Regions from separate parts of the Kosakonia radicincitans DSM 16656 genome, predicted to be linked through region 2. Evidence: predicted binding sites of a transcription regulator. Region 2 holds the regulator's gene; the other holds the start of a gene.
The links. Region 2 encodes PurR, which represses purine synthesis genes. Its sites were predicted from a motif close to CANGCAAACGTTTGCNTG; they were not measured.

Region 1: a site for PurR is predicted at 1,905-1,922, ahead of pyrD (quinone-dependent dihydroorotate dehydrogenase). Genes of this name have one in related genera too.

The regions. Positions count from the first base shown of each region.
Region 1 is NZ_CP018016.1:3,670,944-3,674,331, forward strand. Features, by position in the region: gene Y71_RS17790 (YcbX family protein) at 1-95, shown strand, start outside; gene zapC (cell division protein ZapC) at 92-634, opposite strand; gene pyrD (quinone-dependent dihydroorotate dehydrogenase) at 801-1,811, opposite strand; gene ssuE (NADPH-dependent FMN reductase) at 2,059-2,634, shown strand; gene Y71_RS17815 (sulfonate ABC transporter substrate-binding protein) at 2,627-3,388, shown strand, end outside.
Region 2 is NZ_CP018016.1:3,123,736-3,127,123, reverse strand. Features, by position in the region: gene punR (DNA-binding transcriptional activator PunR) at 1-889, shown strand, start outside; gene purR (HTH-type transcriptional repressor PurR) at 909-1,934, opposite strand; gene cydH (cytochrome bd-I oxidase subunit CydH) at 2,234-2,323, shown strand; gene Y71_RS14930 (MFS transporter) at 2,488-3,388, shown strand, end outside.

The DNA of each region.
Region 1 (3,388 bases), 550 kb from region 2:
AAGTGAGTGCGATGAAAAAATCGGCCATCAGGCAGGGCGGTGCCATCCTCTGTTGCAGTTGTATTCCGAAAACGGCACTGCGACTGGAGGCTTAAACCGCCTGTTCGAAACGGAGACTCTCGGCGTGAAGCTGGGGTTTCAGGCGATCGTTCATCACCTTAATCGCATCACCCAGTTGCATCGTGCGCCCGGCAATCACCACGCCGGGTTGCGCCAGCAGGCACAGTGCAGCATTTTCGCCCGGCTCAACCACCAGCAGGTTTACGCACTCCTGAGTGTCGCTCAGCCAGACACAGGCACCTTCACCGGTCGCCGGCGACCAGAGCGTATCGTGCGTCATAAAGTGCCAGCTTTTCGGCATTTGCGGTTTCAGGAAGCGAATCGCCACGAGCGCGTTAAGTACCAGTTCCGCACGCTGCTCATTAGAGAGATCAAGGTTGCGGCATTTTTCCTCAAACGAGAAATATAAAGCAGCGTCATCAACACAAAAACCGGAAGGTGAAAACGCATCCGGCGTCAGCATTTTTCGGGCAAAACGGGAGCGAAATAACATGCCATTGGCTAAATCGAGCATCATACGATCGTGCTCGTCATCAAAATACCAGCGCCAATTATCATCAGGTTTAATTCGCATTGTTCTCTCCCCTCCCCTTAAACTTCCTGTCGCTTTTTTATCCTGTCGCCGTCTCGCTTATTGCTCTAATAATAAAAGACCACAATGTACAAATTAGCAACAATGAGGGAATATAAAACAACCAGGGCCGGAAATAAAGCCCTGGATACATACTGACAAAAAAAGATTAGATATGGGTGACGATTTCTTTAATCAGCGGCGGGCCTTTAAAAATAAAGCCGGAATAAATTTGCACGATAGACGCACCCGCAGCGATCTTCTCACGGGCAGCAATCACTGAGTCAATACCGCCGACGCCGATAATTGGCAAACGACCATTTAATTCCTGCGACAGGCGACGGATTATTTCCGTGCTTTTTAATTGCAGCGGGCGTCCACTTAAACCACCGGTTTCATCACAGTGTTTCATTCCCTGCACCAGCGATCTTTCCAGCGTGGTATTGGTAGCAATAACACCATCAATATTGTGGCGAACTAAACTGTCGGCCACCTGGATCAATTCTTCTTCAGAAAGATCGGGCGCGATCTTCACCGCCACCGGAACATATTTATGGTGGATGTTTTGCAGATCGTTCTGCTTATTTTTAATCGCCGTTAAAAGATCATCCAGCGCTTCGCCATATTGCAGCGTGCGTAAACCTGGGGTATTCGGTGAGGAAATATTAATGGCGATATAACCGGCATAAGCATAGACTTTTTCCATGCAAATCAGATAGTCATCTTTCCCCTGCTCTACCGGCGTGTCTTTATTTTTACCAATATTAATGCCCAGTACACCGTCAAAATGCGATTTTTTGACGTTCTCGACCAGGTTATCCACGCCAAGATTATTAAACCCCATGCGGTTGATCAGACCTTCAGCATCCACCAGACGGAAGATCCTCGGCTTGTCATTTCCCGGCTGCGGGCGAGGCGTAACGGTACCGATCTCAATGGAGCCAAAACCCATTGCCCCCAGTGCATCGATGCATTCACCGTTTTTATCCAGCCCGGCCGCCAATCCCAGCGGGTTCTTAAACGTCAGTCCCATGCACTGCACAGGTTTTTCCGGCACGCGCTGACGAACCAGTGCCTCAAAAGGCGTTCCGGTAATACGGCGCAACTGCTGGAAGGTCAATTCATGGGCGCGCTCTGGATCGAGCTGAAAAAGGGCTTTACGAACGAAAGGGTAGTACATGAACTCTCCTGAATTCCCGGGTGCAAACCGGGGGCGTATTATCAGTGAAAGTGCCGCGAAAGGGAATTGACCTGTGGCAAAAAAAGCGCATCCGACGCAATCGTTTTCTCTCCTCGTTTTGCTTTATGCATTTTTCAGCAATTTTTCTTCGAATAAATCATTTAGTGGAATAAATCGCCTCTGCCACACTGGAGGAAATTGTTATGAATGTTATCTAAAAGAAAACAATTGGTTATAAGGAGCGATTATGCGAGTTGTCACCCTGGCGGGAAGCCCACGCTTCCCCTCCCGCTCCAGCGCGCTGCTGGAATATGCCCGCGAGCGCCTCAACGCGCAAGACGTCGAAGTGTGCCACTGGCATCTGCAAAACTTCGCGCCGGAAGATCTCATTTATGCGCGTTTCGATAGCCCTGCCCTGCAAACCTTTATTGAACAACTAAAAGAAGCAGACGGACTAATTGTTGCCACGCCTGTTTACAAAGCCGCTTATGCCGGAGCGCTGAAAGCCCTGCTTGATCTGCTCCCTGAGCGGGCGCTGGAAGGCAAAGTCGTATTACCGTTAGCGACCGGCGGCACCGTGGCGCACATGCTGGCGGTGGATTACGCCCTGAAACCGGTGCTCAGCGCGCTGAAGGCGCAAGAGATCCTGCACGGCGTGTTTGCCGACGATACCCAGGTGCTGGATTACCAGCACAAACCCAGCCTGACGCCGAACCTGCAAATGCGCCTTGATAACGCGCTGGAAACTTTCTGGCAGGCGCTGCACCGCCGGGAGATTCAGGCACCGGATTTTCACCGCCCACAAGGAATTGCTCATGTTTAATCGTTTCCCCTGGCTGGCGCTGGCCGGGCTGCTGTCGTTTTCCGCTTTATCGCAGGCCGCAGATCCCGCACCGGACGCGCTGCGTATTGGCTACCAAAAAGGCAGCGTCAGTATGGTGCTGGCAAAAAGCCATGGGCTGCTGGAAAAACGCTACCCGAACACCAAAATTTCCTGGGTCGAATTTCCGGCAGGTCCGCAGATGCTGGAAGCGCTTAATGTCGGCAGTATTGATCTTGGCAGCACCGGCGATATTCCCCCCATCTTTGCGCAGGCAGCAGGCGCGGATCTGGTGTATGTCGGGGTAGAGCCGCCGAAACCGAAAGCCGAAGTGATTCTGGTGGCGGAAAGCAGCCCAATCAAGACGGTGGCCGATCTGAAAGGACATAAAGTGGCGTTCCAGAAAGGCTCCAGCTCCCATAACTTGCTGCTGCGCGCCCTGCAACAGGCCGGGCTGAAGTTCAGTGATATTCAACCGGTGTTTCTGACGCCTGCCGATGCACGCGCTGCTTTCCAGCAAGGGAATGTGGATGCATGGGCAATCTGGGATCCTTACTACTCTGCGGCCTTGTTGCAGGGTGGCGTACGGGTACTGAAAGACGGCACCACACTCAAACAGACCGGTTCCTTCTATTTAGCCGCTCGCCCGTATGCAGAAAAGAACGGTGAATTCCTGCAGGGCGTGCTGGATACCTTTAGCGAAGCCGATGCCTTAACCATTAGCCACCGCGACGAAAGCGTGGCGCTGCTGGCAAAA
Region 2 (3,388 bases):
AGTGGTTGATGCTGTTGCGCGCAACGGCAGTTTCAGCGGTGCCGCCCAGGAGCTGCACCGCGTACCTTCAGCGGTGAGCTATACGGTGCGCCAACTCGAAGAGTGGCTGGCAGTTCCGTTATTTGAACGCCGTCATCGGGATGTGGAGTTAACGCCCGCCGGAAGCTGGTTTTTAAAAGAGGGGCGATCTGTTATCAAAAAAATGCAGATCACCCGCCAGCAGTGCCAACAGATCGCCAACGGCTGGCGCGGCCAACTGGCGATTGCCGTGGATAACATTGTGAAACCGGCACGAACACGGCAACTGATCGTCGATTTCTACCGACATTTTAACGATGTCGAGTTACAGGTTTACCAGGAGGTGTTCAACGGTGTCTGGGATGCGCTGGCAGATGGCCGCGTTGAGGTGGCGATTGGCGCGACCCAGGCGATCCCGGTCGGTGGACGGTACGCGTTTCGTGATATGGGCATGCTGAGCTGGAAATGCGTGGTCTCCAGCCGCCATCCGCTGGCATCAATGCCCGGCCCGCTAAGCGATGAAACGTTGCGCAACTGGCCTTCGTTGATCCAGGAAGATACGTCGCGCTCGTTGCCAAAACGTATTACCTGGCTGCTGGATAACCAGAAGCGGGTAATCGTGCCGGACTGGTCCGCTTCAGAAGCCTGCCTTTCTGCCGGGCTGTGTGTGGGGATGGTGCCCGCGCATTTCGCGCGTCCGCGGCTGGACAGCGGCGACTGGGTGGCGCTGGAACTGGAGAACCCGTTTCCGGATGCGGCCTGCTGCCTGACATGGCAACAAAATGACGCATCACCGGCGTTGAACTGGCTGCTGGAGTATCTGGGGGACAGTGAGACGCTGAACAGCGAATGGTTGCGGGAGCCGGAGTAGCGGCCCCCGCAGGGCGTGATTAACGGCGGTAGTCGCGGAACGGACCATCCGCCACCGAACGACGCTCGATCAGACGCGGATGGACTTCAATGGACTGCGACTCTTCGCGCTTGTTGACGATACGATCGAGCAACATGGTAAACGCCGTTTCGCCCAGCGAATCTTTCGGCTGATGGATGGTGGTCAGTGCGGGCGTAAAGTAGCGGGAATTACGCACATTGTCATAGCCGATCAGCGAAATATCCTGGGGAACGCGCAGCCCCATCTCATCCGCCGCGCAGAGCGCACCCATCGCCATAATATCGCCGCCGCAGAACACGGCAGTAGGGCGGTGGGACTGGTTGAGGATTTGCTGCATCGCCCGGTAACCCGATTCCGGTTCAAAGTCGCCCTGCACGATCCAGTTTTCCGGTACGGTAATGATCGCCTCTTCCATCGCTTTCATAAAACCGGCGAGGCGGCCTGCGCCGGTGTTGCGCTCCAGCGGGCCTGGAATGACGCCGATATCGCGATGTCCGCGCTCAATCAGATAGCGGCCAGCCATATAGCCGCCTTCAAAAGCATTATCAATGACCGAATCGGTAAAATCGGCTTTCGCCTCGCCCCAGTCCATCACCACCATTGGGATATTACGGTACTCTTCCAGCATGCTCAGCAGCGACTCCGGGTATTCGGAGCACATCACCAGCAGGCCATCGACACGTTTTTGCGCCATCATCGACAGGTAGGCGCGCTGTTTCTCAAGGCTGTTCCAGGCGTTGCCGAGGATCAAGGTGTAGCCTTTCTGGAAGCATTTTTTCTCTACGGCTTCGATGATCTCGGCAAAATAGGCGGCTTCGCTGCTTGTGGCCAGTAAACCGATCGATTTGGTGTGATTGACCTTCAGGCTACGTGCCACAGCGCTGGGGGAGTAATGTAACTCTTTAATCGCCGCCCATACGGCATTGCGAGTCTCTTCAGCGACGAAGCGCGTTTTGTTAATTACATGTGATACGGTTGTAGTGGAAACGTTTGCTCGTTTCGCGACGTCTTTAATCGTTGCCATCAGAAATCACTCCAGACCATATCATAAGCTCCTGATAATACTTAAGGTAAACGTTTGCCTTCCATCACCCTGAACCCCAGCAAAGTGAGTGCGGTACGCCGGGAAAAAGACACTAAACGTCAGGAGGGGAGTCAATGGCCGGTACGCTAATAAATTTAGCGTCGAATTTTGTCTTATCTTGAGCAAAAGGGGAAGCGCTAAAACATATCTCCTCCTAATTCCTGCAAGATTTTTATGATTATTTGTGCAAAAATGCGCAAACTCACTTTTTGTGGGGAAATGAAAATGGAGAAAAATTGATGAGCACCGATCTGAAGTATTCTTTGGTCACTACCGTCATTGTTCTGAGCCTGATTGTTTTCGGTGGGCTGACCGCCGCGCTGCATTGATCTGGCACGAGGGAGAGCCTTCTCCCTCGGCTTTCCCCGCCATTGTTATCACTTCTGCAATAATCTTTTGTCATTCTGCTAACTTCTGTTTTTTGTGATTGCTGTCATACTTTTGACTTCTGCGACAGTGTCTCCAACCGACACGGCTTTTTCGGAGTCAAACGATGAAAGTAAATTTCCCTCTGCTTGCCCTGGCGATTGGCGCCTTTGGGATAGGTACAACGGAGTTCTCCCCGATGGGATTGCTGCCCGTTATTGCCCGTGGCGTCGATGTTTCCATTCCGGCGGCGGGGATGTTGATTAGCGCTTATGCGATTGGCGTGATGGTGGGGGCGCCGCTGATGACGCTGCTGCTGTCGCACCGTGGCAGACGTAACGCGCTGATCTTCCTGATGGCGATCTTTACGCTGGGTAATGTGCTGTCGGCAATCGCGCCGGACTACACCACCTTAATGCTGGCGCGCATCGTTACCAGCCTCAACCACGGCGCCTTCTTTGGTCTGGGATCGGTTGTTGCCGCAAGCGTGGTGGCAAAAGAGAAACAAGCCAGCGCCGTCGCCACCATGTTTATGGGGCTGACTATCGCCAATATTGGCGGTGTGCCTGCTGCAACCTGGCTGGGTGAAACCATCGGCTGGCGCATGTCGTTTATGGCGACCGCCGTGCTGGGTCTGGTTGCCATGCTGAGCCTCTACTTTTCACTGCCTGGCGGCGGAACGGGCGAACGTCCGGATGTACGCAAAGAGTTGTCCGTGCTGGTTCGTCCACAGGTGCTGTCGGCACTGCTGACGACGGTGCTCGGCGCGGGCGCGATGTTCACGCTTTATACCTATATTTCGCCGGTGCTGCGCACCATTACTGATGCTACGCCGGTGTTTGTTACCGGGATGTTGGTGCTGATTGGCGTCGGTTTCTCGATTGGCAACTACCTTGGCGGCAAACTGGCGGATCGTTCGGTAACCGGTACGCTGAAAGGTTTTCTTATCCTGCTGATTGCCATCATGCTGGCTATTCCGTTCCTGGCCCGCAGCGAAGTAGGCGCGGCTATCAGCATGGTGGTCTGGG